One region of the Pantoea sp. BRR-3P genome, then DNA from elsewhere that is predicted to be linked to it. Evidence: predicted binding sites of a transcription regulator. Region 1 holds the regulator's gene; each other region holds the start of a gene.

Region 1 (10,446 bases):
GGCTTCCAGGATTTCGTCGAAGTTGTTCAAGCCTTCCTGGTTCTCGATTTTCGAGATGATCTGAATGTGCTCGCCGCCGTGAGCTTTCAGGTGTTCACGGATTTCCAGCACGTCAGAGCGCTTACGGATAAAGGATGCTGCAACAAAATCAACGTTCTGCTCGCAGCCGAAGATCAGGTCGCGTTTATCTTTTTCGGCCAGCGCAGGCAGCTGAATGGAAACACCCGGCAGGTTAACGCCTTTGTTCTCACCCAAATCACCGTTGTTCAGTACATTACATACCACGGTATTTTCAGTGACTTCCGTTACCTGCATACCGATCAAGCCATCATCGACCAGCACGGTGTTACCAATTTTCAAATCTTCGGTGAAACCGGCGTAGGTCACGGCAACACGTTCGCTGTTACCAATTACCGATTGATCGGTGGTGAAGGTGAAGGTTTGGCCCGCTTTCAACGACACATCATTGCCACCTTCCAGCTTCATGGTGCGAATTTCTGGGCCTTTGGTGTCCAGCAGAATGGCGGCCTGACGACCGGTTTTTTCCATAACGGCACGCATATTAGTAATGCGTTGACCATGCTCGGCGTAATCCCCATGAGAGAAGTTCAGGCGCATAACGTTCATGCCTGCTTCCAGCAATTGGGTCAGCATCTCTTCAGATTCGGTTTTTGGGCCGATAGTACAAACGATTTTGGTCTTTTTCATGTCAGGTTTTCTGTAAGTTGTGATGGATGATAAAGGTCGGAATTCGATGCATACGGCACCGAAGTGAGAATGTGTATGGTGTTGGAACGGATTTCACAGAAATAAGAATAGGAGACGAAAGCAAAGCGTGCAGAGAAGTTATGCAGTACGCGAGAGAACTGGCTGAGCAGTGTTGCGCAAATTATGTGAGTTGTTTGCATAGGCACGTTAGCGCTGAAACCTTTCAGGTGGAACAACGCGGCATAGTATAGTCGCTAAGTATACGAAAACCAATATAAAAGCGGTGCCAGAAAAACGATGCAGATCAAGAAAAGGGTGTTGCGCAAGGAGATAAACCAGAGTGGTGCGCTCTAATGGACTCGAACCATCGACCCCCACCATGTCAAGGTGGTGCTCTAACCAACTGAGCTAAGAGCGCATTCAGAAAATTCAGTAATTGGTGCGTCCGAGTGGACTCGAACCACCGACCCCCACCATGTCAAGGTGGTGCTCTAACCAACTGAGCTACGGACGCACTTGGTGCGCTCTAATGGACTCGAACCATCGACCCCCACCATGTCAAGGTGGTGCTCTAACCAACTGAGCTAAGAGCGCAACACGCTGTCAGGGCGACAGCGGGGACGAATATTAACGGCAGGCCGTGATGCTGGCAAGGGGAAAAAGCGATTTTCCCCGGTGACTGACCAGCAACTGTGCTATGCGTCGTTTTTTTCGCCGCTGGGAAGCAAATAATGCACGTTCAGGAACTTAGCGCGCAGCACGTGCCAGAATGACCTGCGCGGGCAAGCGCTGTAAACGACGTATACGCCAAATCATCATTACGGCTGCCGAGGTGAGTCCGACAATAAAGCCGCACCAGAATCCGGCAGGACCGAGCTTCGGTAATACCCAATCTGTCATCGCCAGCACATAACCCACGGGCAAACCCAGCACCCAGTAAGCAATAAAGGTGATGAAGAAGATGGAACGGGTGTCTTTATAACCACGCAGTATGCCGCTGCCAATCACCTGAATCGAGTCGGAGAACTGATAGAGAGCCGCCAGCAGCATCAGCTGCGCGGCAAGGGTAATCACTTCCGGATTCGCGGTATACAGCGCAGCGATATCATGACGGAAGATCACGGTAAACGTTGCCGTGAGCACCGCCATGCTGATGCCTACACCCTGTCCAGTCCATGCGGCGACCCGCGCCTGTTCGGTCGATCCTTGCCCCAGCCGATAGCCAACACGAATGGTCGTTGCCACACCCAGCGACAGCGGCAAGACAAACATCAGCGAGCTGAAGTTAAGCGCAATTTGATGACCCGCGACTTTGACAATACCGAGCGGTGACACCAGCAGAGCGACGACGGCAAACAAGGTCACTTCAAAGAACAGCGCTAAAGCCACCGGCAAGCCCAGCGTGAACAGGCGAGACAGGATAGCTCTTGAAGGCGCAGACCAGCGTGCGTTCATACGGATATCGCGCATATTCGCCATGCGTTTTACCCAAAAGCGCATCACCAGGAACATTACCCAATAGACCGAAGCCGTTGCAACACCGCATCCAACCCCGCCCAATGCCGGCATGCCAAAGTGACCATAGATGAATACATAGTTAAGAGGAATGTTCACCATTAATCCGAGGAAGCCGAGCAGCATCGCAGGCTTGGTTTTCGACAAGCCTTCACACTGGTTACGCATTACCTGGAAGAGGAGATAACCGGGCGCTCCCCACAGCAACGCATGCAGATACCCTTCGGCTTTCGCGGCCAACGCAGGATCAATATCATGCATGGTGTTAATCAAGTAGCCGGCGTTCCACAGCACCACCATAATTAATAGTGCGACGCCGATCGCCATCCAATATCCCTGACGCACTTGTTCCGCGATGCGTTCACGTCGTCCTGAACCGTTGAGTTGCGCAACGGTGGGCGTCAAAGCCAGCAGTAGACCATGGCCAAACAGAATGGCGGGAAGCCAGATAGAGGTGCCGACAGCAACGGCGGCCATATCCGTGGCGCTTACCGCACCGGCCATAACAGTATCTACAAATCCCATTGCAGTCTGAGCCACCTGAGCAAGGATGACCGGGATCGCAAGGGCCAGCAATTGACGCGCTTCTGTAAAATACTTCTGCACGTAACACCTGCTTAATTTAAGAAGAGAGCGGGGAGAAATCCCCAAAGAATGCGCGGCATAGTGTAGCGGTCGCGATGGCTTCCGCCAAACGTTGTTCGCATTTTGTTTCGTTATTTGTGTAAAGTTTGAACTCCGCCAAATTAAGCTGTGGCTGACAAGCTGTGATAAACTGACGCAAACTTTGCAGAGGCTGAGATTATGTTTACTGGAATTGTGCAAGGCACGGCTGAGATTGTTGCCATTGAAGAAAAAGAGCTGTTTCGCACTCATACTGTACGTTTACCCGCAGATCTCTTGCCGGGTCTGGCGCTGGGCGCATCAGTGGCGCATAACGGCTGCTGCCTGACCGTGACAGAGATTAAGGGCGATCTTGTTAGCTTTGATTTGATCAAAGAAACACTGCGCATCACCAACCTTGGCGAATTAAGCGCTGGTGATGTGGTGAATATTGAACGTGCGGCGAAGTTCAGTGATGAAATTGGCGGCCATTTAATGTCCGGTCATATTATGACCACGGCGGAGATCTGCAAAATAATCCAGTCAGAAAATAATCGCGAAATCTGGTTTAAATTGCAGGACGCCAGCCAGATAAAATATATTCTGCATAAAGGTTTTGTGGGAATAGACGGAATAAGTCTGACGGTAGGCGATGTCACTAAAAGCAAGTTTTGTGTCCACCTCATCCCAGAAACATTAGAGCGTACCACCCTGGGCGCCAAGAGATTGGGTCAAAAGGTCAACATTGAGATCGATCCCCATACCCAGGCGATTGTGGATACCGTTGAACGCGTACTGGCTCAGCGAGAAGCGGCCTTAATTCACGCGGATAGCACAGAATAACGCAATAAAAAAGGCGCCATTTGGCGCCTTGATTTTTTCATCAGATAATTAACGCGCTACGCGCAAACCACCCTCTTTACCGCGACTGAATACGACCTGCCAAAGCTGAATATCACGCGCGCGGAATGCACCCGCGCAAGCATTGAGATAATAGTCGAACATGCGTTTAAACCGTTCACCATATTTCTCGGCCAGCTGTGGCCAGGCAATTTGGAATCGTTCATGCCAGGCCATTAGCGTCGTATCATAATCTGCGCCAAAGTTATGCCAATCTTCCATAACGAAATGAGGCTCACTGGCTTCGGCGATTTGTCGAACAGACGGTAGACAACCGTTCGGGAAGATATATTTGTCAATCCACGGATCAACGTTCATATCCGTGCTGAGGGCACCAATGGTGTGCAGTAAAAATATGCCGTCTGGTTTTAGGTTGCGATCGGCAACTTCAAAATAAGTGGCATAGTTTTTCGGCCCGACGTGTTCAAACATGCCGACGGAAACAATACGATCATATTGCTGATTAAGATCGCGATAATCCTGCAGCAAAATCGTAACGTCTAATCCTTCACAGCGTTGCTGTGCCAATTTCTGCTGCTCGGCAGAAATGGTAACGCCATGCACCTTCACGCCATAATTACGTGCGGCATATTCCGCTAATCCGCCCCAGCCGCAGCCAATATCGAGAAGTGTCATGCCGGGCTCAAGTTGCAGCTTACGGCATATCATATCCAGTTTTGCCTGCTGCGCATTTTCCAGCGTGTCCGCATCTTTCCAGTAGCCACAGGAATATTGCATATAGGGATCGAGCATCAGTGAGAAAAGATCATTACCCAAATCGTAATGTTCTTTACCGACAATCCAGGCACGCTTTTTCGACTGTAAATTAGTAAGACGTGCCGCTGCAATTCGCAGCGTGTCTTTGAAATGACGCGGTAATTGTTTATCCAGATGGTGTTTCAATACGCGATGGAAGAACATATCGAGCTGTTCGCACTCCCACCAACCATCCATGTAACTTTCACCTAAGCCCAGTGAACCTTCTTCCAGGACGCGTTTAAAAAAATCTGGATGCTTTACCTGAATATCCCAGGGACGAGTGCCATTCACTGCAATATCAGCGCGCTCTAGCAGTTCATTGACGATACGATACCAGTGGTTTTCTTCAAGGCTCACTTCTTCTATAACAGATGAACTCATAGCTTCTCCATCACCTTCCGATCTGAACCTGAGAAATAGAATAGTCAATTTCTCAAGAGCTGTGAGAGAACTCACGGAAATTCCGTGCGCCAGAAATCCGACGTTTTACAGAGGTATGCTTTTGAATTGAACAGTTTGACGCAACACAGCAGCATCGTGCAGACGCCATCCCACGACAGAGTCGTAAAGGTATTACATTTATATTATTGATTTATAGCAGAAATACTGACCCAGTGATTATATGCTCACGTGGGTCAATATTCAACGGCTTATCGTTAGTTTGCTAACGATAATCGTTGCCTTAATGATTATCTTCGCAGGGACGGGAAGTGTGGGCAATATCACTTTGTGCGCTTACACCGCGTTGGCAGACAAAGCCAACCCAAGCGAGTGCGACGGTTGCTACCATGACAAGTGTGGTGTTGTAGAGCGCATGCGCTAATCCAGCAGAGACCAGCAGGCTGGCAACAAAACACAGACCTAGCTGGAAAAGGTTTTGCAAACCTGCTGCTTTCCCGGTCGCATGCGGGAAAGGAGAGAGCGCGCTAGCCACCACAATGGGATAGATTGCGCCATTAGCGAGCGCCATGCCGCAGAAAGGCATCAGCAATGCAAACAGTGGCGTTGCTGGCATTAATGCCACCACAAACAGGCTAAGGATGCTCAAACTGTAAAGCACCAGCAACCATGGCAACAATTGAGCGCCTTGATAGCGGTTGAGCAGCGCGCGGCAGCCAAATCCGCCCATTAAAAAGGCGATGGTTTGAGGAATATAGCTCAGCCCAATATCGGCAGGCGTTAAGCCGGCGGCGGCGAGAATAAAGGGCGAACCGGTCAGCCAGGCAAAGAAACTTGCGGAGCAGGCTGAATAAATCAAGACGTTACCACTATACACTCGCGTGCTAAGTAAAGTTAGCCAGCCGGGCTGGGTGCTCTTAGCAACGTTTTCGCGTTTCGGCGAGGTTAACCGCAGCGTGCCAACCAGCAATACCACCGCGACAAACGTGAGGGTGATAAAAATGCTGCGCCAGTGGAAGTGACTGATTAGCCAGGCTCCCAGCAGCGGAGCGAGCGCCGGTGACAAGGCGACCAGCGGCATAATCGTGGCAAAAACTTTATGAGCCTGTGCTTTTGGATAGCGATCAACGACTAATGCCTGCCAGCTCACCGCTGCAGCACATACCCCAATCGCCTGCACAAAACGTAACGCCAGCATCAGGCGTACATCGGTCACCCAAAGCATACCAAGACAGCCAAGTGCAAAGATGGCTAAGCCCGCCAGCAGAATAGGTTTACGACCGTAGCGATCTGACAGCGGTCCCCAAAAGACCTGCGCACAAGCAAAGCCGGCAAGGAACAGACTCAGGCTGGCACTGATGGTGCCCGGTGCAGTGGCAAAATCACGTTGCATATCGCCAAAGGCGGGTAAATACATATCCGTGGCAAGAAAGCCGAGCATGCTGAGCACGGCAAGGTAGGGCATAAATGCTTTAGACGACAACATGTTATTTCTCTTATGGGCAGGTTGAACGCGGGGGAGTGTAAAAGGATGCAACACGCTTTGTGAAACGCTAATATTTGCACAGTGCTGTTAAATTTTTTGAAGGTGAATTCATGTGGTCAGAATACGCGCTTGAAGTGGTAGATGCCGTAGCGCGAACCGGCAGCTTCAGCGCCGCGGCGCAGGAGTTGCACCGTGTGCCTTCTGCCATCAGCTATACCGTACGCCAACTGGAAACCTGGCTGGCGGTACCGCTCTTTGAGCGCCAGCATCGGGAAGTGGTAATGACACCGGCAGGTGAGCATTTTGTGCGTGAAGGACGATCTGTTATCAAAAAAATGCTCGCCACCCGCAGGCAGTGCCAGCAGCTGGCCAATGGCTGGCGCGGTGAGTTGAGCATCGCCATTGACTGTATTGTAAAACCGCAGCGTACGCGGCAATTAGTGAAGGACTTCTATCGCCATTTCCCGGACATGGAGTTGATCATCAGTTATGAAGTGTTTAATGGCGTCTGGGACGCGTTAGCTGATGGACGCGTTGATGTCGCGATTGGCGCCACTCAGGCAATTCCGGTTGGGGGACGTTTTGCTTTTCAGGATATGGGGGCGCTTAACTGGCGCTGTGTCGTGAGTCCTCATCATCCTTTAGTCAGTAGCGTTGAACTGGATGATGAAACTCTGCGGGCATGGCCTTCGCTGGTGCTAGAAGATACCTCGCGAGCGTTGCCGCGCCGCATGACATGGACGCTCGATAATCAGCGGCGCCTGGTGGTGCCAGAATGGGAAACCGGGCTCGACTGCTTGCAGGCAGGATTGTGCGTTGGGATGGTGCCGGGCCATTTAGCTCGACCGCTGCTGGATAACCACGCGTTGGTGGAGCTGCAATTGCCGCAGGCCTTTCCAGACAGCCCCTGCTGCGTTAGCTGGTCAGAACAGCGCGCGTCGCCGGCGCTGGATTGGCTATTAGCCTATCTCGGGGATGCCGAAACGCTGAACCACGAATGGCTCAGCGAAGTGACACACTAGCGACGATAGTCGCGGAATGGCCCGTCTGCCACGGAGCGGCGCTCAATCAGCGTGGGTTGAACCTCAATGGTTTGTGGCTCTTCACGCTTGCTGGTGATGCGATCGAGCAGCATCTCCAAAGCTTTTTCACCTAATTCGGCTTTAGGCTGATGCACGGTGGTCAGGGCGGGCGTGAAATAACGCGCGTTGCGCACGTTATCATAGCCAATCACTGAGATATCCTGCGGCACGCGCAAACCCATTTCATCTGCTGCGCAAATTGCGCCCATCGCCATAATGTCACCACCGCAGAACACGGCGGTGGGGCGCTGTTTCTGATTAAGGATTTGCTGCATCGCCTGATAACCCGATTCCGGTTCAAAGTCGCCCTGAACGATCCATTCCGGGCGCACAGTGATGCCCGCTTCATTCATCGCCTGAAGGAAACCGGCATGGCGTCCGCCGCCGGTATTGCGCTCCAATTGCCCCGGAATTGCGCCAATGTCGCGGTGACCACGTTCAATCAGATATCGCCCAGCGAGATAGCCACCCTGGAATGCATTATCCTGCACGGTATCGGTAAAATCGCCGCGCGAAGCGCCCCAATCCATAACAACCATCGGGATATTGCGATTTTCTTCAAGCATTTGCAGCAAATCATCGGGGTATTCTGAACACATCACGAGCAATCCATCGACACGCTTCTGCGCCATCATGGAGAGATAAGCGCGCTGCTTTTGTAAGTCGTTATGCGCGTTACCCAGAATCAACGTATAGCCGCGATCGAAGCAGTGATTTTCTACCGCTTCAATAATTTCGGCAAAATAGGGCGCTTCACTGGAGGTCGCCAGCAGGCCCAACGTTTTGGTGTGATTGACTTTCAGGCTACGCGCCACGGCGCTTGGCGAGTAGTGCAATGCTTTGATCGCTTCCCATACGGCGTTACGCGTCTCTTCTGCTACGAAACGCGTTTTGTTGATGACATGCGAAACCGTGGTGGTCGAAACACCCGCGCGTTTTGCCACATCTTTAATTGTTGCCATGAAAATGGTACTCCTGGGCTTATCGCAACTTACTGATAAGTATATTGTTAAACGTTTGCGTCTGCTAATGCTTTTATCGCCCAAAATAAGGGGCAAAACGGTGTGGTTTAGCAGACAAAATCACTTTATCGCGCTGTAAACACAGCCTGCACAAAATGTGTTGCGCAACGAAAGGCGGCGATTCTAGCAAGCCCGGGCGGATAACACGAGATTTTTGCCCATCGCTGTGCGAAAATCGCTTTAACCCTAAGAAATGTGTGACTAAGGAGGAGTAATGAGTACGGATTTGAAGCTGGCGCTAATGACAACCGTTGGTGCTCTGTTAATGATTATTGCCTTTAGCTTTACTGCAATCATGCATTAATAAAAAAAGCCGGAGCAGCTCAATGCAGCGTCCGGCTTTTTTCTGCGCGTTGCGCAACAACTAACGAATGGTTTTCGGCGTCATCATACGACGCGCCCCAACATAGTGTTTCTGCCAGTAATCCTCACCCAACGCGCTAATCTGAATATCTTTGCCGGTACGCGGCGACTGAATGAATTTGCCATTTCCGAGATACACGCCAACATGATCGGCAGTACCACGATTATTGATGCGGAAGAACACCAAATCACCTTTTTCCAGCATTTCACGCTTAATTGGTGCAGCATCGCGCAGGTGATACATCTCATTGGCGGTGCGCGGGAACTTGAACTTCACCAAATCTTTATAGGCGTACCACACCAGGCCGCTGCAGTCGAAGCCGGTATGCGGGGAGGTGCCGCCCCATTGATAAGGTTTGCCGAGCTGGCCCATTAATTTTGTCATCGCAGTTTCACGCGCCTTTTGATAACGCTGGCGATGCGCCTTGCTCATTTTGATGCCGGTGAGCGGCAATGCTTCATCATCAACGTCGACGTCTGCGGCTTTTTTTATCTGTCGTTGATGACCATATTTCTTCGTCGTGGGTTTTAGCAGGGATTTTTTGCGGCTGGTTTTAGTCAGTGCGATTTCTGGCTTTGCCTGTTTTTTAATTTTGAGTTTTTGGACGGCAGGCAGCCGCGATTTTTTCGTAGTGGTTTTCACCGGACGTCGTTTGCGGCGCTCGTCTTCACGTGCGCTCTTTTTCTCTGCTTTTTGCGAGCTGGCATTAACCGGCGCATGCGGAGACGCAGAGGCCACGTTAAAGAACAGTTGGGCAAAAGCCAGTATGAAAAGCGTAATCAGTAAACGCATAATCCGGTTTTAGGTTCAGCAGGCTGGAAACAAACAGACTGCGGCAGAGTGAGAGTAATCTGATCAAACGATCAGCGCCGAGGCAATTCTAATCCACTTTTTTTGCAAAAGGTAAGGCCTTTTTCCATTAAACTGTTACCAGATTGATTCTGTCGCAAAAATGAACTAATTCAGCTGGTTAACGCAGCGAAACTATTGCTAATTATTAATTTAGTCATGCCTAATAATGATATGAAAATGTTATTTGTGGCGGCCCAACTTAACAAACATGGCGATTACCCGACGCTAACGTAAAATCCCGTTTTCAGTACGGGAGCGAAATCGCTACAATAAACAAACACGAAGTGAAGCTTTAAGGAAGGCAATAATGAGTACTGTTGAAAAAATTCAGCGTCAGATCGCAGAAAACCCGATCCTGCTGTACATGAAAGGTTCGCCAAAGCTGCCAAGCTGCGGTTTCTCGGCGCAAGCCGTGCAGGCGCTTTCTGCGTGTGGTGAGCGTTTCGCCTACGTGGACATTCTGCAGAACCCGGATATCCGCGCTGAAATGCCTAAGTACGCTAACTGGCCAACCTTCCCGCAATTGTGGGTAGATGGTGAACTGGTTGGCGGCTGCGACATTATCGTTGAGATGTTCCAGCGCGGCGAACTTCAGCCCCTGCTGAAAGAAACCGCAGAGAAGTATAAAGAAGCGGAATAATGAAGGAGGCCGACAACGATGTCGGCCTTTTCTTTTACTCTTCGGACGATGCGTCTTCCTTCGGCGCTTCATCAAAAGCCAGCGGCCAGCCGCCAAGGCGCTTCCAGCGGTTCACC
Region 2 (10,446 bases), 490 kb from region 1:
TCATCTTCTTTAATTACACATTCAGGCCGGTGGCAGCGTGGCGAACACGCTCACTAACCCGATAACGCCCATTGCCAGCAGCAGCTCAAGCTGCGTCAGGCGGATAAACAGCGGTGATGCATCACTGGTTGCGAGGCGAAAACGCGGAACCAAAAGATAACGGTTAACCAGCGCGATCAAAACCATCAGCATCACCAGCAAGACCTTCACTATCAATAGCTTGCTCCATAGCGTGGCTTGCCAATTCAGCGGTGAACCTGCAATCAACAAACTATTCATAATGCCGGTGAGCAGCGCCAGCGCCACCGCAAGGTGCCCGTAGCGCGAAAAACGCATCATGCAGCGGATTGCATCGCGGCGAAATGCAGTGTGCCGAGCGTCTCGCATCAGCAGTAACAAAGGCACTAAACCCCCAGCCCAGAATGCGGCGGCAATCAGATGTAGCGCGTGGTTAGCCTGCTGTAGCACACCAGCCCAACTATCGCGCATTGCCGCATGGCCCACACCGGCTAAAGCGATAAGCTGCAATAGGCTACTGAGCAATAGCATCTTCTGGCGAAGCGTGCCTTTTAGCAGTAATGACAGTGCGCTGAGCAGTGCGAAGCCAATTTCCCAACGCCAAACCACGCCAAAGCGCGTTTGTAGCACTGCTTGCCATGTGTCAGGATCGCTGATGTTACGCCAATCGCCGCTCATCAAGCCGGTTTGCGTCGCCAGCATCAGCACGCTGCTAAGCAAACTCAGTACCGCACTGCTCGCTAATATCAACCCTAAATGCTGCGCCAGCAAAGAGCGATAGCGTAGCGGTGCCAGCAGAGCGGTATAAAACGCGCTGCCGGCAAGCAACAAGAGCGCCATAAAATGCAGCGCCCGCAAGCTTATCCACAGCGTGGTCAAACTCATCAATTACTTCACGCTGAAGCTATAGCTGCCTTTGGTTTTATGGCCATCGACAGACAGCACATGCCAGTTAACCTGATAGCTACCTGACGGCAGCGGTTGGGCGATCGGTACAATCAGCTGATCATGCTGCTTACCATTGAGTTTGGCTTTTTCCACTGCAACCGGCTGATGCTGCGCGTTAAGCACTTCCACGCCGCTAAAGGCCACTTCAACATCTTCGGTAAAGGTCAGCGTCAGATTCTGTGGGGAGCTATTAACCACGGCTTTATCCGCTGGCACCGGGGTTTTAAGATGAGCATGAGCCAGCGCAAACTGACTAATGGTGAGCGTTGATGACGCCAGCAACAGCGCCATAACACGGCTTAACGCGGTTTTCTTCATCACTTCTTCCCTTTTAAGTGCGGCAACACACCGCAAACGTGGCAGCAGGATACGCCGCCGATCTGCAGGTGTCGAGACTTGCGGTGCGATCCAATCTCCTTGATCCAGCGCGGCGAAACCATTACTTTTGCCCCTGTTTATCAGGAGAAATACATGAGCCAAAACCTTGCCCTGCTCTCGCAGGAAGAGAAAGATAAAGTGAATGTCGATCTGGCTGCCGCAGGCGTCGCCTTTAAAGAGCGCTACAATATGCCGGTGGTAGCCGAAATGGTGGAGCGCGAGCAACCCGAAGCGCTGCGTGAATGGTTTCGTCAACGTCTAATGAACTATCGCCAGGCCTCGCTCAGCTTGTCACGCCTGCCCTACGAACCTAAGCAGAAGTAATCTATGTTACGTGTTATTGATACCGAAACCTGTGGCTTACAGGGTGGCGTGGTTGAAGTGGCATCGGTTGATGTCATTAACGGCCAAATCGTTAATCCAATGAGTGATTTGATCTGTCCGGATCGCCCGATCGGTCGCCAGGCCATGGCGGTGCATCGCATCACTGAAGCGATGGTGGTTGGCAAGCCTACCATTGAAGAAGCGATTGGCCGCTATCACGGCGCTGCACATTACGTGGCGCACAATGCCAGTTTTGATCGCCGCATGCTGCCAACCATGCCAGGCGAATGGATCTGCACCATGACGCTGGCACGTCAGCTGTGGCCGGGGATAAAATACGGTAATCAGGCATTGCGTCATAGCCTGAAGCTTGACGTGACGCCACCCGCCAATCTGCATGCGCACCGCGCGTTGTATGACTGCTACGTCACCGCCGCGCTACTGATCCGCATTATGGAAACGTCTGGCTGGAATGCCGAGCAGATGGCGAACTTGTGCCAGCCGGCAGCCGTAAGTGGTGATGTGTTCCCGTTCGGGAAATATCGCGGGCAGAGTATCGGCAGCATCGCGCGCAAAGATCCGGGCTATCTGCGCTGGGTGCTGGAAAATGTACGCGATTTGCGCCCACCATTACGGCAGGCGCTGCGCAAGTACGTGAAAAGCGATCAGTAATCGGCGCGGTCTGGCAAGCTACTCTGTGCCAGGCCAATCAGGAAAGTAAACTCCTGCGCCACACCTTCATAAGCTTTGAAACGGCCCGATTTCCCGCCGTGACCCGAATCCATCTCGGTACACAGCAGCAGCAGTGAGTCATTGGTTTTAAGCTCACGCATCTTCGCTACCCACTTGGCGGGTTCCCAATACTGTACCTGCGAATCGTGCAGGCCGGTGGTAACCAGCAGATGCGGATAAGCTTTAGCCTCAATATTGTCATACGGGCTGTATTGAAGGATGTAATGGTAAAATTCCGCCTGCTCGGGATTGCCCCACTCGTCGTATTCACCGGTGGTGAGGGGAATCGAAGGATCAAGCATTGTGGTGACCACATCCACAAACGGCACCTGCGCCACCACGCCATGGAACAGATCGGGTGCCATATTCACCACCCCGCCCATCAATAATCCACCCGCGCTGCCGCCCATCGCATAGAGCCGCTGTGGATTACCATAGCCTTTCGCCACCAGCGCTTCGGTAACATCAATAAAATCGGTGAAGCTGTTCAGCTTGTTCTTCAGCCGGCCGCCGTCATACCACTGTTGACCGAGTTCACCGCCGCCGCGCACATGAATGATGGCGTAAACGAAGCCGCGCTCCAGCAGGCTAATACGGCTGGTGCCAAAACTGGCATCCATACTGCTGCCATAGGCACCGTAACCGTAAACCAGCAGCGGATTGTTGCCACGCTGAAAATATTTACGGTGATAGACCAGTGAAACCGGAACTTCCGTACCATCGCGTACCGTAATCCACAAATGTTCGCTTTTATAATCCTCAGATTTGAAGCCCGGCACCGGCGTCCTCTTCAGCACGCGGCGATCGCCCGTTTCCATATTGAGCTCAAAAAGTGTGGTCGGCATCGTCATCGAGGAATAGCCGTAGCGCAGCGTGTCACTTTCCGGGGAAGGGTTATAGGCAAGCCAGGTAACATAGGCTGGATCGTCAAAAGCGATCCCAAAGCTCTCCCCGCTTTCCCAGTTGATCTGGCGCAAGGTGTTAACGCCGTGCTGCCGCTCTTCCACGACCAGCCAATGGCGGAATAACTGGAAATCTTCCAACACCACGTGGTCCCGTGCGGGAATTAACGATTGCCAGCGTGCTTCCGCCAGCCAGGCGCTGCGATAGAGACCGAAGTTTTTGCCGTCGCGATTTGAACGGATATAAAACTGGTGGTTGTAGTGATCGATGCTGTATTCGTGGTCGCGTCGACGCGGACAGAACGTCTGCGGCTGCGCATCTGGATATTCCGCGTCGATCAGCAGAATCTCACTGGTTGTGGTGCTGTACAGAGCAATCAGGATGAAATGTTCAGAGGTGGTTTTGTGCACGCTGAGATGGAAGGTATCGTCCTTCTCCTCATACACCAGCTGATCGTCAGACTGCGGGTGTCCCAGCTCGTGGCGCCATACCTGATAGGCCAGCAGCGTTTTAGGATGTTTGCGCACGTAATAAAGCGTGCGGGAATCATTGGCCCAGGCAACGCTGGATGACGCGTTGTTCAACACTTCCGGATACCAGCTACCGCTGGCAAGATTGCGGAAACGAATGCCGTATTGGCGACGTGAAAGGAAATCTTCTGCCAATGCCATCACTTGATTGTCCGGCGTGATGGCCAGCGCGCCCATGGTGTAGAAATCGCTGTGGGCGGCACGCTGGTTGCCATCAAGCAGCAGCTGCCACGGCTCATCAGCGGGCGCCTCAATCGGCTGACGGAAATAAGCCGGATATTCGTTGCCGACTTCATAACGGCTTTGATAGCGATAACCATTTTTCACATAGGGTACTGAGTGATCCTGCGGCGGAATGCGGTCAACGATCTCTTTCAATACCCGATCTTGTAATGGACTCTGCGACGCCATCATCGCCCGTCCGTAATCATTTTCAGCATGCAGGTGGGCCAGCACCTCCGGATTTTCGCGTTCGTCATCGCGCAACCAATGATAATTATCGGTACGCGTGTCGCCATGCAGATTCATTACGTGAGGGATTTTTTTCGCGTATGGCTGCTTCATAAAACTCTTCTCCCTGAAGGACAATATCCAGCAAGCGTGGCACTAATCACGCACGATGCCAAGCTGCTTGCAGATTTTGCCACCCAGGAAGAAGCGAAAGCCGCGCATGCAGCCTTCGCGCAGAATTACGCTGCTTTTTCAGCCTCAATATCGCGTTGAATGCCATCGCGGACATCCTGAGGGATTTTTAACGCATCGCCCAGCGCGGAGAGATAGCTGCGCTCCATAAAGTGGTCAACATCTATTGCCGCACAGCTAAGGAAATAGAGTTCCAGCGCTTCTTCTTCATTTTTCACATCTGCCGCCAACCAATTGGGATCGAGTGGACGATTCATCGCCTGCTGAATCAGCGCCTCAGCCTGTGCGCCATACCCCGCTTGATGAATGTTCTGCTCAATCGCCGCGCGTTCACGATCGTCGATGTGTCCATCACTCTTCGCCGCGAAGACCAGCGCCGTCACTAAGCGCTCTGCACGCTGATCCATTGGCGTTTGTAGCTGGCCAAATCCCGCGTCGTCCTGATGCGTTTCACGCACGCGCTGCTTATATTTGTTCCACAGCAGAGCCCCGGCCGCCGCGCCGCCGCCCACCAGTAATGCTTTGCCACCATATTTAGTCAGTAGCTTGCGCGTCGATTTGCTGCCGACCAGCAATCCCGCCAATCCGCCCAAAGCGCCGGGTGCCAGCATATCGCTTAAGCCGCCGGATTTTCCGTCTCCACCCTTTTTCGCCAACACCGATTGAATTTGCTGCAGCCAATTGCTCATCGTTTAACTCCTGTTTAAGTTTTCGCTCTCCATGCTGCCGCAGCTTGTGTCAGATAACGTCAGAGCGGGAAAAGTATGGCAAACCTGATGATGGCGAAAGCGTGAGTACGCAAACGTTTTCGTTTATACTGCGCGCGCATTTTGACTGCTAAGGTGAAATTATGACAACTCTCGGAACCGCGCTGCGCCCTGCCGCCACGCGTGTCATGCTGTTAGGTTCAGGTGAATTAGGCAAAGAGGTGGCGCTGGAGTGCCAACGTCTCGGTGTAGAAGTGATCGCAGTGGATCGTTATGCCGATGCGCCCGCCATGCACGTTGCGCATCGTAGCCACGTGATCAATATGCTGGATGGCGAGGCGCTTGCCGCGTTAATCGCCCAGGAAAAGCCGCATTTTGTGGTGCCTGAAATTGAGGCGATCGCTACCGAAAAATTGCTGGAACTGGAAGCGCAGGGCCAGAAAGTGGTGCCGACAGCCCGCGCCGCACGCCTGACCATGAACCGCGAAGGTATTCGCCGTTTGGCAGCGGAAGAGCTGTCTCTGCCAACCTCGTCGTATCAGTTTGCCGACAGTAAAGAGAACTTTGTCGCCGCCGCCCACGCGATTGGATTCCCGTGCATCGTAAAACCGGTGATGAGTTCCTCCGGTAAAGGCCAGAGTTTCATCCGTGAAGCCAGTCAGCTGGACAAAGCCTGGGATTATGCGCAGCAAGGCGGACGTGCCGGTGCCGGTCGCGTAATCGTTGAAGGTGTGGTGAAGTTTGATTTTGAAATCACCCTGCTTACCATTAGCGCGGTTGACGGCATCCATTTCTGCGCCCCGATTGGTCACCGCCAGGAAGATGGCGATTACCGTGAATCCTGGCAGCCGCAGCAGATGAGCGAGCTGGCGCTTCAACGCGCGCAGGATATTGCTGCTAATGTGGTGAAAGCGCTCGGTGGCTATGGTCTGTTTGGCGTAGAGCTGTTTGTGTGTGGTGATGAAGTGGTGTTCAGCGAAGTATCACCGCGTCCGCATGACACCGGCATGGTGACGCTGATTTCACAAGATCTGTCGGAGTTCGCACTGCATGTCCGCGCCTTCCTTGGCTTGCCGATTGGCGGTATTCGTCAATATGGCCCAGCCGCTTCAGCGGTGATCTTGCCTGAGCTCAACAGCCACGACGTGCAGTTCGTCAATATCGAAGCCGCGCTGGGTGCGGGCTTGCAGCTGCGTCTGTTTGGTAAGCCGGAAATTGCAGGTCAGCGTCGTTTGGGCGTTGCGTTAGCAACCGGTGAAACCACCGATGAGGCGATTGCGCGTGCTGTAGCCAGTGCAGCTGCGGTGAAAGTTGAAGGGTAAGTGAGTTCAAGAGGTCGCCATGAATGGCGTAATGCCGCTCTCTTAAGCAAAAAAATGCCTCTTTGTGCAGGTGCGCATAAATGCGCACCCTACGAAAACCCGGCTATATCCACGTAGAGTCACCATTCATGGTGACCGTTTCACGCTAACTGATGGGCACTACGCCATGTATAGGACCCTACAAATCCGTTACGCGCGTGCCCCTTCAACCGCTTCACGCGCCAGACGCGTAATGCAATCCCAGTCGCCGGTTTCCAGCGCATCATTGGGTACCAACCATGAGCCCCCAATGCATAGCACACTTTTCAGGGCCAGGTATTCACGATAATTTGCCGGAGAGATGCCGCCCGTCGGGCAGAAACGCACCTGTGGGAAGGGTCCACCAATCGCTGACAGCGCTTTTACGCCGCCGTTGGCTTCAGCCGGGAAAAATTTGAACTCGCGCAGACCATAATCCATACCGGTCATCAGTTCAGATACGGTACTGATCCCCGGAATCAAAGGTACCGGACCTTCAACCGCCGCTTTCAGCAGGGACTCTGTTAATCCTGGGCTGATAACAAATTGTGCACCGGCATCTGTGACTTCTTTCAACTGCTGTGTATTAATCACCGTACCTGCCCCAACAATCGCTTCCGGCACTTCTTTAATCATGGCGCGCAGTGCATCCATTGCTACCGGCGTACGCAGCGTCACTTCCAGCACGCGCACACCGCCCGCAACCAGCGCTTTCGCCATCGGCACTGCATGTTCCAGTTTGTTCACCACGATGACCGGCACTACCGGGCCAGTTTTCAGGATCTGTTCTGCACTTGTTTTCCAGTTCTTCATCACGTTTCCTTAGTTGCATCAGCCCGGCGCGCAGCCACGCTGTCAATAATTGGGACCTACCATACAAGATTGGCTGGAGCGACGTCTATCGGATATCAATTTTTTTTGAAACCCGGGTTCACTTTTCAGATAAAGGAATTTTCGGCAAAAAAAAGCCCGCACATTCGGCGGGCTTAGCAACGCGTGATTATTCGAACTCGTTCCAGGAACGGCCATCGCGCGTAATCATCGCGACAGAAGCCACCGGCCCCCAAGTGCCAGCCTGATACGGCTTCGGCGCTTCGGCATCGGCATTCCAGGCATCAATGATGGAATCCACCCAGCCCCAGGCGGCCTCTACTTCGTCACGACGCACAAACAGCGCCTGAATGCCGCGCATGGTTTCCAGCAGCAGACGCTCGTAAGCATCGGCCAGATGCGACTGGTTGAAAGTTTCTGAATAGCTCAGATCCAGCTTGGTGGTTTGCAGCTTATGTTTGTGATCGAGTCCCGGCACTTTATTCAGGATTTCGATATCCACACCTTCGTCCGGCTGCAGACGAATGGTTAATTTGTTCTGTGGCAGTTCGGCATAAGAGTCTTTGAACAGGTTCATCTCTGGGTTCTTGAAGTAGACCACCACTTCAGAGCATTTGGTCGGCAAACGCTTGCCGGTACGCAGATAGAACGGCACGCCAGCCCAACGCCAGTTATCGATATCGACGCGGATGGCGACAAAGCTCTCCGTGGCGCTCTGCTTATTGGCGCCCTCTTCTTCCAGGTAGCCCGGCACTTTTTTACCCTGCACAAAGCCCGCGGTGTATTGGCCACGTACGGTTTTCTCGCGCACGTTAGTCTGATCAATACGACGCAGGGAACGCAGCACTTTCACTTTCTCATCACGGATGGCATCCGCGCTGAGATCCGACGGCGGCGACATGGCGATCATCGTCAGAATCTGCAACAGGTGGTTCTGAATCATGTCGCGCATCTGACCGGCTTTGTCGAAATAACCCCAGCGGCCTTCAATGCCCACTTCTTCTGCCACGGTAATCTGCACATGATCGATAGTGCGATTGTCCCAGTTGTTAACGAAAATCGAGTTAGCGAAACGCAGCGCCAGCAGATTAAGCACCGTCTCTTTACCGAGATAGTGGTCAATACGGAAGACCTGGCTCTCTTCAAAGTATTTGCCGACGCTGTCATTGATCTCTTGCGAGGTTTCCAGTGAGGTGCCAAGCGGCTTTTCCATCACCACGCGTGCCGGTTTGGCGTTCAGCTTCGCGGCGCCCAAACCGTCACAAATTGCGCCGAAGGTGCTTGGCGGCATGGCGAAATAGTTGATGGTGACACGATTTTTCTGGTCAAGCATTTTGCCCAGTTTGGTGAAATGCGAGGTGTCATTAACGTCGAGGTTACAAAAATCGAGACGGCTGCTGAGTGTGTCCCACAGCGCTTCGTCGATTTTCTCTTTCATGAAGGTTTCCAGCGCTTCACGAACCACTTTGGTGTACGCATCCTTGTCCCAATCCGCGCGGCCTACGCCAATAATGCGAGTGGTTTCATGAATCTGACCGGCTTTTTCCAGCTGATACAGTGATGGCAACAGTTTACGGCGAGCAAGATCGCCTTTGGCACCGAAAATCACCAGATCGCATGCCTGGGCTGTTTGTGTAACCGCCATTTTCCTCTCCTCGTTGCAGGATATACCCGGCTTGAGCGTTCTCATCACGCCAGGTCCTTATTGTAATTTTCTTACAGCACAATGTACGTTTTTCGCTGGTTCAGGACAACCCGAACGCAGCCTTTGCTGGCGTTAACTGTGAACGAATTAAAGGTGTTAAGTGTGTTGTAGCGTGCCATTTGAGCACTTTTTCTGTTTCGATGTTTGTCGCGGCAAAACACGTCAGCGATCAAAGTATCGCAAAAAATTCGCGCTTACATTTGTCCTTCGCTGCGTGCGTGCCTCTATTACACGGTATATTCTTGAGAATTGGCAGCGATTTCATCCATCGGTGAACGCGGAAAAGTGATTGACGGTCATTAGGTTAAACCATGCTGGAACAGATTCAGGCGCATTTAGCGGCGCTGAGCAAATCGGAACGTAAAGTAGCAGAACAGATTCTTGCTGCTCCTCAACAGGCGATGCACTCCAGCATCGCCACGCTTGCACGTGCCGCTGACGTCAGCGAACCCACGGTGAATCGCTTTTGTCATCGCATGGGCACACGCGGCTTTCCTGATTTCAAGTTGCAGCTCGCGCAGAGTCTGGCAAAAGGCCCAACCTGGGTCAGCCGTGATGTGGAAGAAAATGACAGCGTCGAAAGCTTTAGCCATAAGATTTTTGATTCTGCACTAGCCGGTTTGAGTCGCGTGCGTCAGCAGCTCGATGTAGAGGTGATTCATCAGGCAGTTTTGGCCCTTACAAAAGCGCATAAAATTGCCTTTTTCGGTCTGGGCGCCTCCGCCGTGGTCGCACACGATGCCACCAACAAATTTCTGCGTTTTAATCTGCCGGTCATCTGGTCAGAGGATATTGTGATCCAGCGCATGAGTTGCATAAATAGTGGACCAAATGATGTATTTGTTCTCATCTCGCATACTGGCCGCACCAAAAATATGATAGAACTGGCTCGCCTGGCGCGTGTAAACGCTTCCACTGTGCTGGCTATCACTTCTCCGGGTTCACCGCTGGCAGCAGAAGCGACGCTGGCATTGACGCTGGATGTGCCGGAAGATACCGATATCTACCTGCCGATGGTTTCCCGCCTGGCACAATTAACCGTGGTTGATGTACTGGCGACGGGGTTTACCCTTGAGCGCGGCGCCTCTTTCCGTGAGAATCTGAAACGGGTGAAAGAAGCGCTAAAAGATTCGCGCCTGGAGAAACAGCCGCAGGAAAATAATTAACATCACATTCACAATGTGAGTCGAATCACAGCCCATCAATCATATAGAATAGATGAACACTACGTGTCACTTGAGAGCGACACGCTACTTTGCTAACGGAGTCCTTCATGTCCAGACGTCTCAGAAGAACCAAGATCGTTACAACCCTCGGTCCAGCCACCGATCGCGACAATAACCTCGAAAAAATCATCGCGGCAGGTGCTAACGTTGTACGACTCAACT
Region 3 (10,446 bases), 1.4 Mb from region 1:
GTACGGCCCATCAACCAGCACGTTATCTTTACGGCTGCCCTTATTGTTCAGCTCAATATACTGATAACCCACACGCAGGTTCAGCAGCGAAATTGGCGTGAAGCTCAGGCCACCAGACGCTTCCTGATAGCTATCCAGACGATCGGAGAACGCTTCCGGTGCATAGTAATATTCGCCATACAGTCCCCACATGCTGTTGAAGCTGTACTGCGCGCCGCCGCCCACTGCTACGGTAAAGCCATCACGACCATCTTCCGGATGGGTGAATAGCGCTTTCGCCGTTGGCGCAATGCGGAAATCGCCCACGTCGATGTTATAGCCCAGGCCGGCACCATAGGTGCTGCCATCGTGATCGCTGCGCAGCCAGTTGCCTTTCAGGAACAGGCCTGGCGAGGTAGTACCGAGACCAAGGTTCAGGTTGGTGCTGTGCTCACCCACGTCAACACTGCCCTCAATCGCCTGTGCGCCGCTGCTCAGCAGTGCCAGACCCAATACGCTTCCAGTAACAAGTTGCTTTAACATGTGATTCCACTCCATGAAGGACCAATAATTCGGCGGCAAGGGTAACAGCCTGGCAGCGGGAGACAACATTATTTGGAAAGCTTTACGTAAAAATGGGTTACGACGGGCAAAAGAGCCGCTTCTTAAGCGGCCCAAAGCAGATGACTGAGCAGGGGCGCGAGAATGACCGTCACCACGCCGGAGAGCATCATTACCAGGCTCGAGACCACCCCTTCTTGCTGACCCAGTTGATAAGCGCGCGCGGTCCCTGCACCGTGCGATGCCGCACCGAAGCCCGCGCCTTTCGCCACGCCCTGCTTAATGGCAATACGCAGGAACAGAACATCGCCCACCGCCATACCGAACACGCCGGTGATCACCACAAACAGCGCCACCAGATCCGGCTGACCGCCAATCGGCTGTGCTGCCGCCAGCGCAAACGGTGTGGTAATCGAACGTACTGCCAGGCTGCGCTGGATGGATTCCGGCAGCGCCAGTAAACGCGCCAGCCATACCGAGCTGCACACCGCCACCAGCGTAGCGGTGACGACGCCCACGCTCAGCGATAGCCAGTGGCGCTTGATGATCTCGAGGTTCTCATACACCGGTACGGCAAATGCCAGCGTTGCCGGGCCGAGCAGCCAAATCAGCCAGTGACTTTCTGCGATATAGTTTTTCCAGCTCACGTGGGTAAGCAGCAGCAGCGCGACCAGCACCAGCGGCGTGAGTACCAGCGGCATGAGCAGCAGCGTACGCCAGCGACGATACAGGACTTTGTTGATGTAATAGACCAGCAGCGTGAATCCCAGACACAGCAGGCTAATCAGTAGATCATTCATGATGGGCCTGCTTGCGTGCAGCGCGCGCCAGTTCAAAACGGTATAAATGGTCGACCACCAGTGAGGTCGACGCCAGCACCAGCAAGGTGCTCACGCCAATCACCACGCAGATACGCCAGCCTTCACTGCGCAATAAATCGCTGTAATTCACCACCGCCACCACCGCCGGGATAAAGAACAGCAGCATTTCGGCCAGCAGCCAGTTGGCGCCGGCTTTCACCCAGCGCAGCGGCACAATGTGCGTCATGATAAGTCCCAGCAGCAACACCATACCAACCACATTGGCAGGCAGCGGTAGATGCAGCCAGCTCACCAGCTCGCCGCTAAACATAAACAATCCGACATACAGCACCAGCTGCAGCGGTACGAAAGCGCGTTGCAGGAGATCCGTTCTGCGCGGACTTAATGCCATCATTTCCTTTCACCCCGATGAATAATTCAGGGCTTTAGTATAAATCCGCCGCAAACTGTGAAAGAAATGAATTAAAATCATTCAAACTATGCCAAAAAGGAATGTGTATGGACGTGCGAGCCTTGCGCTACTTCACTGAAGTGGTCCGTCAGCAGAGCTTCACCCGCGCCGCTGAGAAGCTGTACGTGACGCAACCCACCATCAGCAAAATGCTGCGACAGCTGGAGGAGGAGCTGGGCTGCACCTTGCTGCTGCGTGAAGGGCGCAAGCTGCATCTGACCGACAGTGGCCAGGCGGTTTATCAGCGCGGGCTGGCGATTTTGCAGGAGTTTCATCAGCTGGAGGCGGAGTTAGGCGATATCAACCAGCTAAAAACCGGTGAGCTGCGGCTGGGCATTCCGCCAATGGTCGGCATGCAGATTGCGGGTTCTATCTCCGCCTTTCGTCGCCGTTATCCTGGCGTGCAGCTAAAAATTTCTGAGTTTGGCGGGCTGACCGCGCAACAAGCGGTGCTGAGCGGCGCGCTGGATATCGCCCTCACCGCGCTGCCGCTTGATGCAGCGCTGCCGCTCAATACGCTGGCGTTGATGCACCATCCGATGTGCGTATTGCTGCCGCGCAGTGAAAGCTGGCTACAGCATCGCAAAGTAGGTTTGGCTGAATTAGCCCGGCATCCGCTGCTGATCCTCAATGAAGAGTTCGCACTTAATCGCCAAATCATGAAAGCGTTTCAACGTCTGGGCGTAACACCGAACATTGCGCTACGCAGCGCGCAGTGGGATTTTCTGGCATCAATGGTGCAAGCGGGGATGGGATTGGCGATTTTGCCGGAACCGATCTGTCAGCGGCTGGATAAGCAGTCGCTGCTGTGGCTGCCGCTGGATTCGGAGCTGCAGTGGAGCCTGGGCTTGATTTGGCGAGAAGGCAGTTACTTATCACGCAGTGCGCAGGCATGGATTGAGTGCTGCCGTGAACACTGGCCGGATAAGGCACCGCGGCTTTCGGTGTGAAAACAACAGCAGCACAGTAACGTTCTGAACCGGTCGCCATGAATGGCGACCCTACGTTTATCTGACTGGGTTTACGTAGGGTGCGCATTCATGCGCACCGGGATTGCGCCGCTACAGGTGAAAAACAGGCTTGCCGCTATTCCTCTTTCTCTATCAGCAGCGCTTCGAGCAGATCAAGATCGTGCAGCAGTTTCTGCATCGTCTCGTTAGAGATTTCCTGCGTCGCGCGCAGGTGATACACCTCTGCACGTTCGGCTCGCAGCGCATTGAGGCGGAAACGACGCTCAAGGTTTTCGGCAAACTGCGCCTGCTCAATATCATTTTTGCCTTCCGCCCGGCGACGTAGATTACCAATTACCCGCAAACTGACTTCTTTCAGCAGTTCGGGATCGATGTTCTCTTCCGCGTCACTCTCGAGGCGTTGCTCCATTTTGTGCAGGCTCTCTATCGCCACACCCGCCATGGCGGCACGCGCGAACTGAATCTCACGACGATGACCGACCTTATCGATACTTTCCACATCGCGCAGCAGAATCGGCAGCAGTACAACGCCGACCAGCAGCGAAACCAGAATCACACCGGTGGCGATAAACACCAATTCATAGCGCGCCGGGAAGGGATCGCCATTGCTGAGGAACAGCGGAATCGACAGCACACCGGCCAGCGTGATGGCACCGCGCACCCCGGCAAAAGAGGCAATCAGCAATTCGCGCAGCGAATAGTTGGTAAACTCCAGCGGCTTTTTCTTCAGCAGGCGCTGACTGGTGCGCTTCATGATCCACAGCCAGCCGAATCGCACCACCATCAGGGCGGCGTACACCAACAAGACGTCAGTGAGCAACATCCACAGTTCCACATTGGGATCGGCTTGTGCCTGGGCAATCGACGTGGAAAGGATGTCTGGCAACTGCAGGCCGAGCATCAGGAACACCATGCCGTTAAAGACAAACTCCAGCATCTGCCACACGCTGTTCGCACGCAGACGCATGGCGAGCGGTGCCTGACGGATAATGCCGGAACGCGTGATGGTCATCCCTGCGGCCACGGCGGCCAGGATGCCGGACACGCCAAGGTGTTCGGCAATCAGATAAGAGGCGAACGGTAACAGCAGCAGCAGCACGGTTTGGGTGGCCGGATCATCTCCGCTCCAGCGGCTCAGCAGGCGCAGCGAGCGACCATACAGCCAGCATATTGCGACGCCGGCAACCAAACCGCCCACGGCCACTTTAAGAAACTCAACGCTGGCACCGCCCCACGTAAACACCATGGTGCCCATGGCGACCGCCACCGCAAACTTGAGTGATACCAGGCCCGATGCGTCGTTCATCAGGGCCTCGCCCTGCACAATCGACATGATCTTTTTCGGGATACGCCCTTCACCGACAATGCCGGACAGCGCCACGGCATCGGTGGGCGACAGCACCGCCGCCAGCGCAAAGGCGGGAATCAACGGAATGCCCGGCACCAGCCAGTAAATCAGGTAACCAATCCCGACCACGGTGATCAGCACCAGAACCAGCGCCAGCCCCATGATTTCACGACCGTGATGGAGAAATTCGTTAATCGGCGTTTTCCAACCATCTGCGAACAGCAGCGGCGGAATGAACAGCACGAGGAACAGTTCCGGGTCAAAATCGACATGCAGGCCGAAGACGGGAAAAGCGAGTAGCGCACCGGCGGCAATCTGCACCAGCGGAAGAGGAATTTGAAACGGCAGAATACGTGCCGCCACGCTGGAGAGTGAAACCACCAGCGTCATGATGAGAATAGTAAAGAAGATTTCCATGCTTTCCTTAGGCGAATCAATTTCATTAAAGCGATGTTGTTGCGTGGGAAAGTGTAAAACAAAACGCCGCACAGCGGGCAACCCGATGTGCGGCGAGGAGCAGAAAGAGAAAAATCTTGGTTTTTTAGATAGCCCAACCACCGGCGTAGAACACCACCAGCGCGACAGCAATCACCACTGTGCCAACGTTCAGCTTGCGCCATTCACCCGCGAACAGGCGACCAATCACCAGCGAAGCGAAGCCGAGCATGATGCCGGTTACGATGTTGCACGTCAGCACGATGAAGACTGCGGTCAGCAACCCAGACATCGCATCCACGAAATCATTGAAGTCGATTTTTGCCACGTTGCTGAGCATCAGCAGGCCAACATACATCAGCGCGGGGGCGGTGGCGTAAGCGGGAACCAGATACGCCAGCGGCGACATAAATAGAATCACCAGGAACAACAAACCGACCACGATCGCCGTCAGACCGGTTTTGCCCCCTGCCGCCGTACCTGCGGCCGATTCAATATAAACCGCAGCGGGTGATGCGCCCACCAGACCGGCGAACAGGCTGCTGACAGAATCCGTGGTCAGCGCGCGGCCACCGTTCATGATCTGGCCCTCTTTATCCAGTAGATTCGCCTGCCCCGCTACCGCGCGAATGGTGCCGGTGGCATCGAATACCGCAGTCATTACCAGCGCCAGCACGCTTGGCAGCACGACCGGTTGCAGCGCACCCATGATATCCAGGCTAAACATCGCCGATTGACCGTTGGCATCCTTCAGGCTCGGCATGGCGAACAGACCTTGGTAGGTCACCGCCGGATCGAAAATCAAACCGATAATGGAGATCGCAATAATGGTCAGCAGGATGCCGCCCGGTACGCGACGTTTCTCCAGACCGAAAATGGCCGCCAGTCCCACCAGCGCCATGATCACCGGAAACGAAGCAAAATGGCCGAGCGCCACCGGCAAGCCCGCCGCCGGGTTCTTCACCACCAAACCAATGCCGTCTGCGGCAATCAACATCAGGAACAGGCCGATACCCACGCCGGTGCCGTGCGCCACCCCCATCGGTAAGTTACGCAGAATCCACGTGCGAATACCGGTCACTGAAATCAGCGTGAACAGTAAGCCCATCAGGAACACCGCGCCGAGCGCCACCGGTACGCTAATGTGCTGGCCGAGCACCAGGCTAAAGGCAGTGAAAGCGGTCAGTGAGATAGCACAGCCAATCGCCATGGGCAGATTTGCCCACAAGCCCATGATGATTGAGCCAAAGCTTGCGACCAGACAGGTAGCAACGAACACCGCCGTCGGCGAGAAGCCCGCTTTGCCCAACATGCTGGGGACCACGATAACCGAGTAGACCATCGCCAGAAACGTCGTCAGACCCGCTAATATTTCCTGACGCACGCTGCTGCCGCGTGCAGAGATGTTGAACCAGGCGTCCAGTTTTCCACTGGCCGGGCGCGATTCACCAGACATAATCATTCCTCAATATTTTTTGTGATGTGAGTTGCCGCACGGCGCGCGTTTGCTGCTCCCTGATGCGAGATTTTCATGGTGAAAATCCAGGCAAACGTTTACGTCGCCGCGTATTCCTGTTGGTAAAAAGAGACAGGGAAAAAAGGCAAACGATTATCTGGCGTTTGGCATGGTGTTTTCAACTACTAATCGCGGGGATTGCAGGATAAATCCAGCCGATGGGGTTCCCAGGTCGTCATGAATGGCGACCCTACGATCATGGGCTTTGTAGGGGCGTCATTCGTGACGACCTGGCCTCAATCAACTCTGCAGTTGAATCGGGCCGCCCTGCTCAATGGCGCGTTGCCAGGCGGCGCGCTGCTGCATGGTTTCCAGCCAGCGTGCGGTGGCGGGCATCTCACGCAGTGAACCGCGCATCTGCAGCGCCAGCAGCGGGAAGCTCATCTGCACATCGGCGATACTAAAACGTGAACCGGCAAAATAAGCGTGCTGGCTAAGATGCTGTTCGATGACGCTGCCGTGCAACGCCAGCTGTTTGTTCAGCCAGGCCTTTTGAATGCCCTTACTCAGCGCGATGCCCGCTGGACGCAGCAGCCACGGCACCGGCTTCTTGCCCAGCTGAGCAAACACCAGTTTCATCACTAACAGCGGCATGAGCGATCCTTCGGCGTAATGGAGCCAATAACGCGACTGAATCTGTTCATCCTCATCACTCAAGGCCAGCTGATGTTCACTGTCATAGCGCATTTGCAGATATTCGAGAATAGCGCCCGATTCGGCAATAACCCGATTGCCATCGGTGATCACCGGGGATTTACCCAGCGGATGGACTTTCTTTAAGGAATCAGGCGCCAGCAGGCTGTTTTCACGCTGATAACGTTTAATTTGGTAAGGCACCGAGAGCTCTTCCAGCAGCCATAACACGCGGTGCGAGCGGGAATTTTCCAGATGGTGAACGGTGATCATACGGTTTTCCTTGCCGGTAAAAGTGTCCCGGCAAGTATAGTCGATTACCGTTTCTGCTCGTCTTGTTCAGGATCGAGCAGTACCGCACCCGAACCTTGTTCGCCCAGGCGGTCACCGGGATTGCGTAGCGGGCAGTCACGCATCGATAAACAGCCGCAGCCGATGCAGCCATCAAGATCGTTACGTAAACGCGTAAGGGTTTCGATGCGCTTATCCAGTTCTTCACGCCAGTGCTGCGTTAGCGCATCCCACTCCTGCGTCGACATACGCTTATTGGCCGGCACGTGCGTCAGGCTATCGCTCACCGTTGCCAGCGGAATGCCAATGCGCTGCGCAATTTTAATGATCGCCACGCGGCGCAACACATCTCGGCTGTAGCGGCGCTGATTACCGCCGTTGCGTGAGCTAAAAATCAATCCCTTGGTTTCATAGAAGTGCAGCGCCGAGACCGCCACACCGCTGCGTTTCGCCACTTCACCCGGCGTCAGCACCGGCTTCGGGTAATTGCGTTCTTTTTTCATTTTGGGCCTTTACCTCAAGTTAACTTGAGGAATTATACTCGCACCCCAGCAAAACTACGAATTTCTAACCAGGTATTAACCATCAGAAGGATGAGGCTATGATGCAACAGGAAATCATTCATTCGCTGACCCACTGGATCGATCAGAATCTGGATAAAGCGCTGTCAATTGATGAAGTCGCAGCAAAATCAGGTTACTCAAAATGGCATCTGCAGCGTATGTTCCGTGCCGTCACGAAACAGACGCTGGGTGGCTATATTCGCGAACGTCGTCTGACGCTGGCCGCAGAAGCGCTGCGTCAAACCCAGCGCCCGGTATTCGATATCGCCATGCAGTACGGCTACGATTCGCAGCAGACGTTCTCACGCGTGTTCCGCCGTCAGTTCTCGCAAACGCCGACCGCTTATCGTCATACCATGCGTCGTCAGGCGATGATGCAGCGTCCACGTTTGCTCAGTTTTGACTGCGTCGAGAGCAGCATGAACAGTTTTGCCCAACGTACAACCGGCGAGTGCTGCCCGGTTAGCTAACCTTTTCTGCGCGCCCCAAGCGGGCGCACCTCTCTTTTTGCCCACCAATTCCTCCCTCTTCGATGAAAAAATTTCTACCATACAAGGTATAAATTTTGTTCAAAATTTAAAATCGAGTGATATAATGTGAGCCAAGTCACACTTTCTTGTTTGCAGTAAGACGGCCAGAAGGGCTCCCCTGACCTTCCTTCTTTGCCGCCAGTGATGTCCATTGAATGTCGGGGATATCACTGATTCTAAGAGGTTTTTTGCAGATGGCCACGTTAACCACCAGTTTGATTGTTATGCGCTGGGAACTCCTGAGTGCAATAATGATGTTCTTCGCCAGCACCATGAAAATTCGACTGCGTCAAAACAGTCATCACGTGATGGCGCTGCTGTGTGGAGGTATTGGTGTGGGCATGTCCTGCTGGTTCGTTACCGGCCTGCTTGGCATTACGTTAAGCATGGAGAATCTGCATAACTTTATGGAAATCTCTAAAAACGCCTTTATCCAGGTGATGAGCCAGGCGCCAGCAGACTGGCCGATGCCTTAATCGTCGCCAATAAAAAACCCCGCCAAGGCGGGGTTTTTTATTTTGCTGTGTGATTCTTAAATTTTCTTCAATACGGCCGGGATGGCGACATCCGCAACCGTGACGCCCGGTATCTTCGTACCGCGACGATCCTGAATCCACATATCACCCATCATTTGATTAAGCCCGCGATCCAGACCGGTCACTAAGCCAGCTCCCGGCGTAAAGGTCAATTCGCCAAAGTAGATCTGGTCGTTATCGATGTACCAATCCACGCGCACGTAATCGAAATCACTGGCCAGCGTTTTGCTCAACGCCAGGGCGTGCTGTAACGACGCCATCTGCGGTGTCACGTCCAGGCCGGTATCACGAATCTTGTGATAGGCCTCTTTCAGATTGTTAACATAAAAGTTCATCGACAACAGCGGATTACAGCGGTTGTAAATCACCTGCAGCACATATTCAAAATTGCCATCGCGCTTATTGAACATGTGGAATTTGTAATCAATCGGTGCCGTTTTACCATCACCGATGTACTGCTCCACCAGAATACGTGGCTTGATGTAGCGATAGTGAATCTCACGCGCCTCATTGGCGAAGTCGGTTTTCAACCAGCGATGACAGTCGTTAATAATCTGCTGCTTCTTCAGCGCGTCCGGCTCTTCCAGCAGGATTTCCACCATGTTGGAGGCATGATTCGGTTTGATCACCGTATTTTTCCAGCTCGGCAAGGTGTGCAGCGAGCTGGGATCGCTGGTTTCATACACCAGCGGGATCAGGTATTCGCTACCCACTTTCTCGGCGATATATTCACGCACTGAATATTTGTCCGACAGGCGTCCGTAGATCTGATAGTCGCCGTGGACGAATTTGCGGTACAGCACCTTCTCATTGAAGACCTTCGGCTCACGCAGGTTGGGTAATCTACGAAACTTATGAAAGTAGTAGATACGATCCTGGGTTGCCCAGGGCATCTTCTTAATGAAGTACTGCACGCTTCTTCTGAGTTCTTCTTTCAACTTGAGCATATCTGACCTCATTTGTAGGTTTTGTAGTTGAGTGAGGAAACCTGGATTTTTTGGATGACGCCATTTTTGAAGAAGTAATTCATTACGGTAAGAGACAGCAATTCTGAGATGAAAACGCTCCAGGCAGCACCCATGATGCCGTAGCCCTGTATCAGCCACCACGACAGCGGCAAGCTGATAACCATCAGGCAAACAATTTTCTTCAACAGATAATTAAACCCGCCTTCTTTGACCATGTAGCGATACGCTACGGTCCCCATCGCCGAAAAGCAGGTTGCTAACGACAACAACGTAATGAGACTTCCTGACTGTGTGTATTCGTGACCATACAAAGCGATGATGATTTTTTCGCCGTACATCGCGATCACCGCTAACAACAACAATGAAACACCCATGACATAACCATTGAGCCGTGCTGTCAGCTTCATGGCGGCTTCTCCACGCTCACGGAAGATTTCCGAGAAGCAGGAAGTGATGATGGCAACCGGAATAAAAATCCATGAAGCCGAAATAGTATTTGCCGCGGCAAACAGGCCGAGGTCGCGCGCTGAGGCGATGCCCGCCAGGAACATCTGGGCCGCTTTCACCTGCACTGAGATGAAAATACTGGAAATGGCCAGCGGCAATCCGGCATAGAGCAGGTAGCGCAAATAGGTGTTGCGCTTCTCCTGTGGCGGTGCCACATCCTCATTTACGCGGTAAAAATTAATGCGCTTAATGGCATACGGCACCAGCGTCACCGCCACAATGGAGACGGTGAGCCACAGCGGATTGAGGTGTAGCCAGGCAATGAGGAAACTCAGCGTGAATCCCAGCAGCAATCCCACTGAGTTAGCGATGGTGTTCAGCCGTGACGCTAAGCGC

Evidence for each region. Region 1 encodes PurR, which represses purine synthesis genes. Its sites were predicted from a motif close to CANGCAAACGTTTGCNTG; they were not measured.
Region 2: purT (formate-dependent phosphoribosylglycinamide formyltransferase) is a predicted target of PurR. The motif match lies at 5,271-5,288, and genes of this name have one in related genera.
Region 3: AAGR08_RS16965 (NCS2 family permease) is a predicted target of PurR. The motif match lies at 6,110-6,127, and genes of this name have one in related genera.

The regions. Positions count from the first base shown of each region.
Region 1 is NZ_CP155066.1:2,228,437-2,238,882, reverse strand. It holds gene pykF (pyruvate kinase PykF) at 1-708, opposite strand, end outside; tRNA gene AAGR08_RS10335 (tRNA-Val) at 1,050-1,126, opposite strand; tRNA gene AAGR08_RS10330 (tRNA-Val) at 1,146-1,222, opposite strand; tRNA gene AAGR08_RS10325 (tRNA-Val) at 1,226-1,302, opposite strand; gene AAGR08_RS10320 (MATE family efflux transporter) at 1,456-2,829, opposite strand; gene AAGR08_RS10315 (riboflavin synthase subunit alpha) at 3,028-3,669, shown strand; gene cfa (cyclopropane fatty acyl phospholipid synthase) at 3,718-4,866, opposite strand; gene punC (purine nucleoside transporter PunC) at 5,168-6,370, opposite strand; gene punR (DNA-binding transcriptional activator PunR) at 6,481-7,392, shown strand; gene purR (HTH-type transcriptional repressor PurR) at 7,389-8,414, opposite strand; gene AAGR08_RS10290 (YnhF family membrane protein) at 8,689-8,778, shown strand; gene AAGR08_RS10285 (C40 family peptidase) at 8,839-9,630, opposite strand; gene AAGR08_RS10280 (Grx4 family monothiol glutaredoxin) at 9,995-10,330, shown strand; gene rnt (ribonuclease T) at 10,365-10,446, opposite strand, start outside.
Region 2 is NZ_CP155066.1:1,740,680-1,751,125, reverse strand. It holds gene copD (copper homeostasis membrane protein CopD) at 22-903, opposite strand; gene copC (copper homeostasis periplasmic binding protein CopC) at 907-1,284, opposite strand; gene AAGR08_RS08060 (DNA polymerase III subunit theta) at 1,438-1,668, shown strand; gene exoX (exodeoxyribonuclease X) at 1,672-2,340, shown strand; gene AAGR08_RS08050 (prolyl oligopeptidase family serine peptidase) at 2,334-4,397, opposite strand; gene AAGR08_RS08045 (DUF533 domain-containing protein) at 4,523-5,164, opposite strand; gene purT (formate-dependent phosphoribosylglycinamide formyltransferase) at 5,326-6,504, shown strand; gene AAGR08_RS08035 (bifunctional 4-hydroxy-2-oxoglutarate aldolase/2-dehydro-3-deoxy-phosphogluconate aldolase) at 6,694-7,335, opposite strand; gene zwf (glucose-6-phosphate dehydrogenase) at 7,523-8,998, opposite strand; gene AAGR08_RS08025 (MurR/RpiR family transcriptional regulator) at 9,370-10,224, shown strand; gene pyk (pyruvate kinase) at 10,332-10,446, shown strand, end outside.
Region 3 is NZ_CP155066.1:3,658,172-3,668,617, forward strand. It holds gene AAGR08_RS16940 (YfaZ family outer membrane protein) at 1-522, opposite strand, end outside; gene AAGR08_RS16945 (LrgB family protein) at 645-1,340, opposite strand; gene AAGR08_RS16950 (CidA/LrgA family protein) at 1,333-1,755, opposite strand; gene AAGR08_RS16955 (LysR family transcriptional regulator) at 1,860-2,762, shown strand; gene AAGR08_RS16960 (Na+/H+ antiporter) at 2,899-4,548, opposite strand; gene AAGR08_RS16965 (NCS2 family permease) at 4,673-6,022, opposite strand; gene AAGR08_RS16970 (glutathione S-transferase) at 6,323-6,988, opposite strand; gene soxR (redox-sensitive transcriptional activator SoxR) at 7,033-7,509, opposite strand; gene soxS (superoxide response transcriptional regulator SoxS) at 7,608-8,039, shown strand; gene AAGR08_RS16985 (YjcB family protein) at 8,294-8,575, shown strand; gene AAGR08_RS16990 (ATP-grasp fold amidoligase family protein) at 8,632-9,582, opposite strand; gene AAGR08_RS16995 (polysaccharide biosynthesis C-terminal domain-containing protein) at 9,591-10,446, opposite strand, start outside.